DNA from 3 places in the Streptomyces sp. NPDC051636 genome. Region 3 is predicted to be linked to each of the others. Evidence: riboswitches for the same ligand, from Rfam matches in the RefSeq annotation. Region 3 holds a riboswitch; each other region holds the start of a gene.
The links. A riboswitch is a leader RNA that binds a small molecule or an ion and turns the genes downstream of it on or off. The one in region 3 is predicted to bind cyclic di-AMP.
Positions count from the first base shown of each region.

Region 1: it holds a riboswitch for cyclic di-AMP, as region 3 does, so the genes downstream of both, ACIBBH_RS07005 (NlpC/P60 family protein) here and ACIBBH_RS29265 (transglycosylase SLT domain-containing protein) in region 3, are expected to answer to the same signal.
Region 2: it holds a riboswitch for cyclic di-AMP, as region 3 does, so the genes downstream of both, ACIBBH_RS20205 (transglycosylase family protein) here and ACIBBH_RS29265 (transglycosylase SLT domain-containing protein) in region 3, are expected to answer to the same signal.

Region 1 is NZ_JBITDA010000003.1:6,565-9,833, reverse strand. Features, by position in the region: gene pcrA (DNA helicase PcrA) at 1-1,564, opposite strand, end outside; cyclic di-AMP (ydaO/yuaA leader) riboswitch at 1,792-1,966, shown strand; gene ACIBBH_RS07005 (NlpC/P60 family protein) at 1,974-3,137, shown strand.
Region 2 is NZ_JBITDA010000010.1:216,584-219,852, reverse strand. Features, by position in the region: gene eno (phosphopyruvate hydratase) at 1-916, opposite strand, end outside; gene ACIBBH_RS20205 (transglycosylase family protein) at 1,228-1,908, opposite strand; cyclic di-AMP (ydaO/yuaA leader) riboswitch at 1,913-2,097, opposite strand; gene ACIBBH_RS20200 (transglycosylase family protein) at 2,280-3,269, opposite strand, start outside.
Region 3 is NZ_JBITDA010000020.1:82,633-85,901, reverse strand. Features, by position in the region: gene ACIBBH_RS29270 (polyprenyl synthetase family protein) at 1-832, opposite strand, end outside; cyclic di-AMP (ydaO/yuaA leader) riboswitch at 1,362-1,545, shown strand; gene ACIBBH_RS29265 (transglycosylase SLT domain-containing protein) at 1,551-2,090, shown strand; gene ACIBBH_RS29260 (HAD family hydrolase) at 2,105-2,926, opposite strand; gene ACIBBH_RS29255 (carboxymuconolactone decarboxylase family protein) at 2,972-3,269, opposite strand, start outside.

The DNA.
Region 1 (3,269 bases), on a different contig from region 3:
TGAGCGCCTGCGGGAAGCTGATCTTCTCGCGCTGGGACAGGGCGTCGATCATCGCCTCGGCGCGGTCGCCGATGCCCCGCTTGGGGACGTTGAGGATGCGGCGCAGCGGGACCGAGTCCTCCGGGTTGGCGAGGACGCGCAGGTAGGCCAGGACGTCCCGGACCTCCTTGCGCTCGTAGAAACGGACGCCGCCGACGACCTTGTAGGGCAGGCCGACGCGGATGAAGACCTCTTCGAAGACACGGGACTGGGCGTTGGTGCGGTAGAAGACGGCGACGTCCCCGGCCTTCGCCTCGCCCGCGTCCGTGAGGCGGTCTATCTCGTCGGCGACGAACTGCGCCTCGTCGTGCTCGGTGTCGGCGACGTACCCGGTGATGCGGGCGCCCGCGCCCGCGTTGGTCCACAGGTTCTTCGGCCGGCGGGACTCGTTGCGCTCGATGACCGCGTTGGCCGCCGAGAGGATCGTCTGGGTGGAGCGGTAGTTCTGCTCCAGCAGGATCGTCGTCGCGTCCGGGTAGTCCTCCTCGAACTGGAGGATGTTGCGGATGGTCGCGCCGCGGAAGGCGTAGATCGACTGGTCGGCGTCACCCACCACGCACAGCTCGGCGGGCTGCAGGTCGTCCTCGGCGGGCGGTACGTCCACCGGGTGCCCGGCGGTGCCGACGAGTTCGCGCACGAGGGCGTACTGGGCGTGGTTGGTGTCCTGGTACTCGTCGACCAGGACGTGGCGGAACCGGCGGCGGTAGTGCTCGGCAACGTCCGGGAACGCGCGCAGCAGGTTGACCGTCGTCATGATCAGGTCGTCGAAGTCCAGGGCGTTGGCCTCGCGCAGCCGCGACTGGTAGAGGGCGTAGGCCTGGGCGAGGGTCTTCTCGAAGCCGTCGGTGGCCTGGGCGGCGAAGTCCTCCTCGTCGATCAGCTCGTTCTTCAGGTTGGAGATCTTGGCGCTGAAGGACTTCGGCGGGAAGCGCTTGGGGTCGAGGTCCAGATCGCGGCAGACCAGGGCCATCAGGCGCTTGGAGTCGGCGGCGTCGTAGATCGAGAACGACGACGTGAAGCCGAGTTTCTTGCTCTCCCGGCGCAGGATGCGCACGCACGCGCTGTGGAAGGTCATCACCCACATCGCGTTCGCGCGCGGGCCGACGAGCTGCTCGACCCGCTCCTTCATCTCGCCCGCGGCCTTGTTGGTGAAGGTGATCGCGAGGATCTGCCCGGGGTGCACGCCCCGCTCGCCCAGCAGGTAGGCGATGCGATGGGTGAGTACGCGGGTCTTGCCGGAGCCGGCGCCGGCCACGATGAGCAGCGGGGAGCCGGAGTGGACGACGGCGGCCCGCTGGTTGTCGTTCAGCCCCTCCAGGAGCGCGGCCGAGTCGACGGCCGGGCGGTGGGCGCCGTCGCGGTAGTAGGCGTCCCGGTCCGGCGGCACGTCGAACTTCCCCCCGAACAGATCGTCCGGAACCGGCTCCGGAGCGTGCTCGTCCTCGGGCGGTGGCGGGGGCTCCTCCTCGTGCCCGCGAGGGGCCTGGAGGTCCGCCAGGAAGCTGTCGTCAAAGAGGCTGCTCATCGCTCTCCGAGTCTAGGGCGCCCCACCGGCAACCGGCCGCCGCCCCGGGAAATGACCGGATTCCCCGCCGCTCACTCTGCGGAGCCGCACTGTCACCCGAAATGGATCTCTGCCCCGGGTCACAGAAATGTATCGGGCATATCGTGCATCAATCTTCACATGAGCCACAGGAGTTGGCTACCGTGCCGGGCGGGCCGCACGCCCCCACCGGCGAACGTCGCCGGGCCGCGCGGCCTCCGCCGAGTCCGGCGCGCCGCCCTGCGGCGACCGGAGCCGGGGACCCAACCGAACTTGGGGTGAATCGGTCCGTCTCCCTCCGGGAGAAGGGCCGTAGGGCAACCCTTCCGAACCACCCGCCCGAACCCGACAGCTAACCCGGTAGGCGGAACATTGGAAGGAGTCGCCTCCCTTGGCGTCGCACCGCAAGCGTCCCTCGGGTGTGGCTGGTATACGCACCCCCGCCCTCGCCACCGCCGCGCTCACCTCCATGGCCCTGCTCTCCCAGACGGCCGACGCCACCCCGTCCGCTGACGGTGACAAGCCGAGCCTTGAGGAGGTCGAGAAGAAGGTCGACGACCTGTACCGGCAGGCGGAGTCGGCGACCGAGAAGTACAACGCGGCCAAGGAGAACACCGGTAAGCAGCGCAGACGGGTCGACGCCCTCCTCGACGAGGTGGCCAAGCGCACGGAGAAGCTCAACAAGGCGCGCGAGAAGCTGGGTTCGTTCGCCGCGGCCCAGTACCGGACCGGGGCCACCGCCCCCGACACCGCCACCTTCCTGCTCGCGGACACCCCGCAGGACTACTTCGACCAGACGCAGCTGATGAGCCGGCTGACCTCCCGGCAGAAGGACGCGGTCGACGACTACGTCACCCAGCAGTCCGCGACCATGAAGAAGCGGCAGGAGGCGACCAAGAGCCTCGAGACGCTGACCGAGTCGCGGAACGACCTGCAGACCGCCAAGGCCACCGTCCAGAAGAAGCTCGCCACCGCACGGGAACTGCTGTCCACGCTGACGGCCCAGGAGAAGGCGCGGCTCGCGGCGATCGAGAGGCAGAAGCGGGAGGAGGCCGCGCGCAAGGCGGCGGAGCTCGCGAAGCAGCAGCAGGAGGCGGCGGCGGCGCAACAGGACAGCTCGTCGTCCGACTCGTCGGGCTCGTCGGGCTCGGCGAGCGGAACCTCGTCCGGCTCCTCCGGCACGTCGCCCTCGTACGCCACCATGGCCGACAAAGCGATCGCGTTCGCCCGTGCCCAGATCGGCAAACCCTACGTCTGGGGCGCCACCGGCCCCGGCTCCTACGACTGCTCCGGCCTGACCCAGGCCGCCTGGAAGGCCGCCGGCGTCAGCCTGCCGCGCACCACCTACGACCAGGTCGAGGCGGGCACCACGGTTCCCCTCGCCGACGCCCAGCCCGGTGACCTGGTCTTCTTCTACGACGATGTCAGCCACGTCGGCATCTACATCGGCAACGGCATGATGATCCACGCCCCCAAGCCGGGTACCTACGTCCGCGAGGAGTCGATCTACTACGGCGGCGAATCGATCATCCACAGCGTGGTGCGACCGGCCTGAGCCCGTTGTAGGCCGGCATGTGGTTCGCCGCTGGCCGCTACGCCTGTCACCACACCAGCGCTCACCAGGGCGGCGCTGACCATGGGCGCCTACGGGTTCCGCGGACTGCAAACCCCGCTCATCCGTAAGCGA
Region 2 (3,269 bases), on a different contig from region 3:
GGACCTTGTCACCGAGCTTGGCGGTGATGGTCTTCCAGCCCTCCCAGTCGTCCTCGAACAGCGGGTCCTCGATGGAGACGAGCGGGTACGCCTCGACGAGCTCGGCGTAGTACTCCGTCATCTCGGCGGCGGAGCGCTCCTTGCCCTCGAAGACGTAGACGCCGTCCTTGTAGAACTCGGACGCGGCGACGTCGAGGGCGAGGGCGATCTGCTCGCCGGGGGCGTAACCGGCCTCCTTGATGGCCTCGAGGATGAGGTCGAGAGCCTCGCGGTTGGAGCCGAGGTTCGGGGCGAAGCCGCCCTCGTCGCCGAGGCCGGTGGCCAGGCCCTTGTTCTTCAGGACCTTCTTCAGGGTGTGGTAGACCTCGGCGCCCCAGCGCAGCGCCTCGGAGAAGGACTCCGCGCCGATCGGGGCGATCATGAACTCCTGGATGTCCACGTTGGAGTCGGCGTGCGAGCCGCCGTTCAGGATGTTCATCATCGGCACCGGCAGCAGGTGCGCGTTCGGGCCGCCCAGGTAGCGGAAGAGGGGGAGGTCGCTGGCCTCGGAGGCGGCGTGGGCGACGGCGAGGGAGACGCCGAGGATGGCGTTGGCGCCGAGGGAGCCCTTGTTGTCGGTGGCGTCCAGATCGAACATCGCCTGGTCGATCAGACGCTGCTCGGTGGCGTCGTAGCCGACCAGCTCCGGGCCGATCTGCTCGATGACGGCGAGGACGGCCTTCTCGACGCCCTTGCCCAGGTAGCGGTTCGGGTCACCGTCGCGGAGCTCGATGGCCTCGAAGGCGCCCGTCGAGGCGCCGGACGGAACGGCGGCACGCCCCGTGCTGCCGTCGTCGAGGCCGACCTCGACCTCGACCGTGGGGTTGCCTCGGGAGTCCAGGATTTCCCGGGCTACGACGACGTCGATGGACGGCACGAGCATCTCCTTCTTGGATGTGACGCTGAAAGTGCGGGGCTGTGTGCCTTACGGCTGTGCCCTGCGCCTAGAGCCTAACCGTCCCCGGGGCGTCGGCAGCCGACCGACCGTCCCGTGGACACGGTGACGACAGGCTGACGGTACACATTGTTCCCCGGCGGAACAAAGAGGGGAGAAAAAACCCCGCCCCGGTGCGTACGGGGGAACACGCACCGGAGCGGGGAGCCCGTGGGGACGGGGGTGACCCTCACGAGGCCTCCACTGGGGAGGCCCCGGGAAGAGGGCGCTGTGGTTCGGCTACGAGCCGGGGGTCACTTCAGGTGCAGCTGCTGGCCCGGGTAGATGACATCGGCATCGTCGATGATGTCCTTGTTCAGCTGGAACAGCTTCTGCCAGCCGCCGGCGACGTGGTGCTTCTCGGCGATCGAGCTGAGGGTGTCGCCCGTGACGACCTTGTACTCGCCGTCGCCCTTCTTGACCTTCTTGCCGGTCGGGGTGGTGACGGTCTTCTTGGCGGCCGGGCGCTCGGCGGAGCGGGAGGCCTGCTGCTCGGTGGTCGAACGGGTGCCGGTGCTGTTCGGCGAGGAGCTCGAGGAGCTGCTGGCGCCGCCGCTGTAGGTGGCGCTGGACAGGCCCTTGCCGCAGACCGGCCAGGCACCCTTGCCCTGAGAGGCGAGGACCTTCTCCGCCACGGCTATCTGCTGCGACTTACTGGCCAGGTCGGCGCGCGAGGCGTACTGGGTGCCGCCGTACGCGGCCCAGGTGGAGGCGGAGAACTGCAGGCCGCCGTAGTAGCCGTTGCCGGTGTTGATGGACCAGTTGCCGCCGGACTCGCACTGGGCGACGGCGTCCCACTCGGAGGCGGTGGCGGCGGAGGCGTTGCCGGCCGCCATCAGCGGGGCGGCGACGGCGACGCCGGTGACACCGGCGAGCGCGATGGCGCGAGTGGCCTTGGACGGACGACGGTGCTTGCCCTTGCCGGAAAACAGCATGGTTCGATCCCCTCACCGACGCCTGCGAGGTGAGCTGTCGGGTTCGGGCCGGTTGAGTTGCCCGGCCGCCCCTCACACGTGTCTCGTGCGAGGCGCGGCTTCACCCCCAGCCGGTCCCGGTCGTCTCTCAACTCCCGGTCACGGCACTTACCTTGGGTCCCCCGCTCCTGCCTACGGCGCTTGACGCGACGACTGTTCCCGGGCGGCCACTGGCAGGATTCGGCGTTGCGGCAGCCGGGGCTCGCATTGGCGAGCGGTCACGACCGTAGACACGCGCTCCGCCGAATTTCAAAGACGATCAGGGCTTCTGAGACTCATCCCACACTTTCACCGAACCGGACATCGGGCACAAAACAGGGCGTCAAGTACCGCTACTTTTCGCCCGTTTCGGTACCGACTTCCAGGGTCTGACCGGGGGTGATGTTGTTCGGGTCGGTGCCGATGGCGTCCTTGTTGGCGGTGTAGAGCGCCCGCCACCCGCCCTCGAGGTCAACAGAGTCGGCGATGGAGGCGAGGGTGTCACCGGCGCGGACGGTGTAGTCGCGTGAGGCGTGACGACCGGAAGCGCTGGCGGTCTGACCGTTTGTCACGCTTTCGTCCGCACTGTCACCCCGGTGGCGGCCACTGCTGATCGCTCCGGTGTCTACAAGGTTCCAAGAACCCCCGCTCTGCCATGAATCGTCCGAGTCGTCGACTTTGGGGGTCGTCGTGGACGAGCTGCCGCTCTCCTGGGAGTCTTTGGAGTCGGAAGATGCCGACTTGTCCGACTTCGCGGAGTCGGAGGAACCGTCCGTGACACCGCTGTCGGCGTCCGCGCTCGCACTCGGCGACGGGGAGGCGTCGGAGGACGGGCCGGACGACGAGGCGGAACCGGACCTGTCCGACGAGTGGGACGAGGAGTCCGAAGAATGGGAGGAACCGGAGGAATTGGATGAACCGGAGTAACCGGATGAGTCACCGGAGCCGGATGATCCGGGCTCCCCGACGCCGGTGTCCACATCGACCGAACCGGAGTTCGACGTAAGGCCGGAGAGCAGAGCGCAGGTGGCCCAGGGGGTGGTGCCCCGGTCGGCGAGGATCTTCTCGGCGACCGCGATCTGCTGCGAGCGGCTGGCCTGGTCGGGGCTGGAGGCGTAGTCGAGGCCTCCGTACTTGTCCCAGTCGTCCTGGGATATCTGCAGGCCGCCGTAGTACCCGTTGCCGGTGCTGGCGCTCCAGGAGCCGCCGCTTTCGCACTCGGCCACCTTGTCCCACGTGGTCCCGTCGGCCGCGTTGGCGGCGGTGGCGCCGAGGAGTGGGATGGCGATGGCGGAGCCGGTCACTCCGGCCGCGACGAGGAGGGCCGGAGCCTGGCGGGGGCG
Region 3 (3,269 bases):
CGTCGGTCAGGTCGGAGTCGAGGAGGTCGCACAGGGCGATGTCCTCGGGCAGCCCCAGCCGTGCCGCCCGCTCCCTGAGGCGCAGCACGGGCAGGGTGGGGATGCCCTCGCGCAGGTCGGTCCCCGGGGTCTTGCCGGACTCGTGGGAGTCGGAGGCGATGTCCAGCACGTCGTCCGCGAGCTGGAAGGCGACGCCGAGCCGCTCGCCGTACTGGGTCAGGACGTCCACCACGGTCTCGTCGGCCCCGGACATCATCGCGCCGAAGCGGCAGGAGACCGCCACCAGCGACCCGGTCTTGCCGCCCAGGACGTCCAGGTAGTGCTCGACCGGATCCCGGCCGTCCTGCGGCCCCGCCGTCTCCAGGATCTGCCCGGTGACCAGCCGCTCGAACGCCACGGCCTGCACCCGTACGGCCTCGGGGCCGAGGTCGGCGAGAATCTGCGAGGCACGGGCGAAGAGGAAGTCGCCGGTGAGGACGGCGACCGAGTTGCCCCAGCGGGTGTTCGCGCTGTCCACCCCGCGGCGCACGGCCGCCTCGTCCATGACGTCGTCGTGGTACAGCGTGGCGAGGTGGGTGAGCTCGACGACGACGGCCGAGGGCACGACCCCCGGCGCGTACGGGTCCCCGAACTGTGCCGCGAGCATCACGAGCAGCGGCCGGAACCGCTTCCCGCCCGCGCGCACGAGGTGCTGCGCGGCCTCGGTGATGAAGGGGACCTCGCTCTTGGTGGCTTCGAGCAGGCCTTCCTCGACAGCCGCCAGTCCGGCCTGGACATCGGCTTCCAGAGCCTGGTCCCGCACGCTCAGCCCGAATGGCCCGACGACGGTCACGAGGGGTCTCCTGTCTGCTGGTGTCTGCTGGCGATTACACGGTTTGTCGATAGGTCGCTGCCCTCACTCAAGTCAGCGTATCCGGTCAGCTTTCGATCACCGAGGGCGCCCACTGTTACAGGCCGGGCGCTATCGGACCACGACCGTTATGTTTTCGATCGGTTGATAAGGACAGATATTTATCTACTTACCCGGAAGTACGACGCGACTGCGCCGCTTGGAGCAGCCCGATCCGCGCCGCCACGCCCGACGCGCTTACCCAAGACGTCGCCCTCCATGCCCCATTTGCCGCGATTGTTATTCCGTGAATTGGGTCACGCCACCCGACCGGCGTGTTTATCACCCCATACCGGCATTACGCCTTTCGGCATTGGCCAGTTGAGGCTTGGCGAGCGCAAAGGATCAAGCACCTCATACGCACCAGAACAAGGTCAACTAGGACGTTGTGTGAATCCGCTACTTGTTCTGGACATGTGCTCTCGCATACGTTCCGGGCCGTCGGGCGGACGCCTAATCCTGCCGCCGCCCGTCACACCCATTGACGAACTCATTCGCGTACGGCAGGAGCGGGGGACCCAGGTAAGCCGCCGGTCCGGGCGACATCCGTCGTCCCGGAACGGCTTGGGGTGAAGCCGTGCCGTCTTCGGGCGGCACGGCCGGGCACCTCCCAGCCCGAACCCGACAGCTCACCTCGCAGGCGACGGAGAGGAACTTCACCATGTCTGCTGCCGCTCAGCGCCGCCGTGCCCCCTTCGCCCGCCTCGTCCGCAAGGTCGCAGTCGCCGGTACCGGCGCCGCCGTGCTCGCCCTCCCGCTGATCGGCGCGACCAGCGCCTCGGCGGCCACCACCACGACGGCTACCACCACGACGGCCACCACCACGACGGCCACCACCACGACGGCCACCACCACGACGGCCACCAGCACGGTCGCGTACCCGAACAACCTCGACGGCTGGATCCGCCAGTCGCTCGCGATCATGGCCGAGAAGCACATCCCGGGCAGCTACAACGGCATCTACCGCAACGTGATACGCGAGTCGTCGGGCAACCCGCTGGCCATCAACCTCTGGGACTCCAACGCGGCCGCCGGTATCCCGTCCAAGGGCCTGCTGCAGGTCATCGACCCGACGTTCCGCGCCTATCACGTGGCCGGAACGTCGTTCAACATCTACGACCCGGTCGCGAACATCACCGCCGCCTGCAACTACGCCGCCGCGCGGTACGGCTCGATCGACAACGTGTTCGGCGCGTACTGACCGCTCCGCTCCCCTCAGGGGAAGAGTCTTTCGAGGACGACGGCGATGCCGTCGTCCTCGTTCGACAGGGTGACCTCGTCGGCCACCGCCTTCAGTTCGGGGTGGGCGTTGGCCATCGCCACACCGTGGGCGGCCCAGTCGAACATCGGGATGTCGTTGGGCATGTCCCCGAAGGCGACGGCCTGTTCGGCGCTCAGCCCGAGGCGCTCGGCGGCCAGCGCCAGCCCGGTCGCCTTCGTGACGCCGCACGGCTGGAGCTCGACGGTCCCCGGCCCCGACATGGTGACCGTCGCCAGCGACCCCACGACCGAGCGGGCCGTGGCCGCCAACTCGTCGTCGGACAGGGCATGGTGGCGCAGCAGGACCTTGCTGATCGGCGCGCGCCACAGGTCCTCGCGCCGCTGGACCCGTACGGCGGGCAGGGTGGGGTGGGGCATGAGGTACCCCGGTTCGATGAGTGTGAGCCCGTCCACCCCGTCCTGGTCGACGGCCACGTACACGTCCCCCACCTCGGCCTCGATCTTGCCGAGCGCGGTCTCCGCCAGCTCCCGGTCGAGGGTGACCGACCACAGCAGGCGGTCGGCGCCGGCGTCGTACACCTGCGCCCCCTGTCCGCACACCGCGAGTCCCGTACAGCCGAGGCCGTCGAGCAGCGGCCGCACCCGGGGTGCCGGGCGCCCGGTCACCACGAGGTGCCGGGCCCCCGCCTTCTCGGCCCGCGCGAGGGCGGCGAGGGAGCGGTCGGAGAAGGTGTCGTCGCCGCGCAGGAGCGTTCCGTCGAGATCGGTTGCGACGAGTGAGCATGCGACGGGTGAATGTGCGGGGGGTGCGGCCATGATCAGAGAATACGGACACCGCGCCCCCTGGACTCACCGCTGTTTTCAGCCCCAAGTGGTGCCCGCGGGCTCCTTGATGGTGGTGTTGAGACGGTTGAACATGTTGGTGACCGAGACGGTGAGGATCAGCGCGGACAGCTCCTTCTCGTCGAAGTGGCCGGCCACCTCGTCCCAGAGCGCGTCCGGCACCGGCTCCTCGGACCGGTCCGCGAGCCGCGTCATCCGCTCCGCCAGCTGCAGCGCGGCGCGCTCGGCGTCGGTGAAGAAGGGCGCCTTGCGCCAGGCGGCGACGGCCGCGATGCGCTCCTCGCTCGCCCCGGCCTTGCGCAGGTTCGCCGTGTGA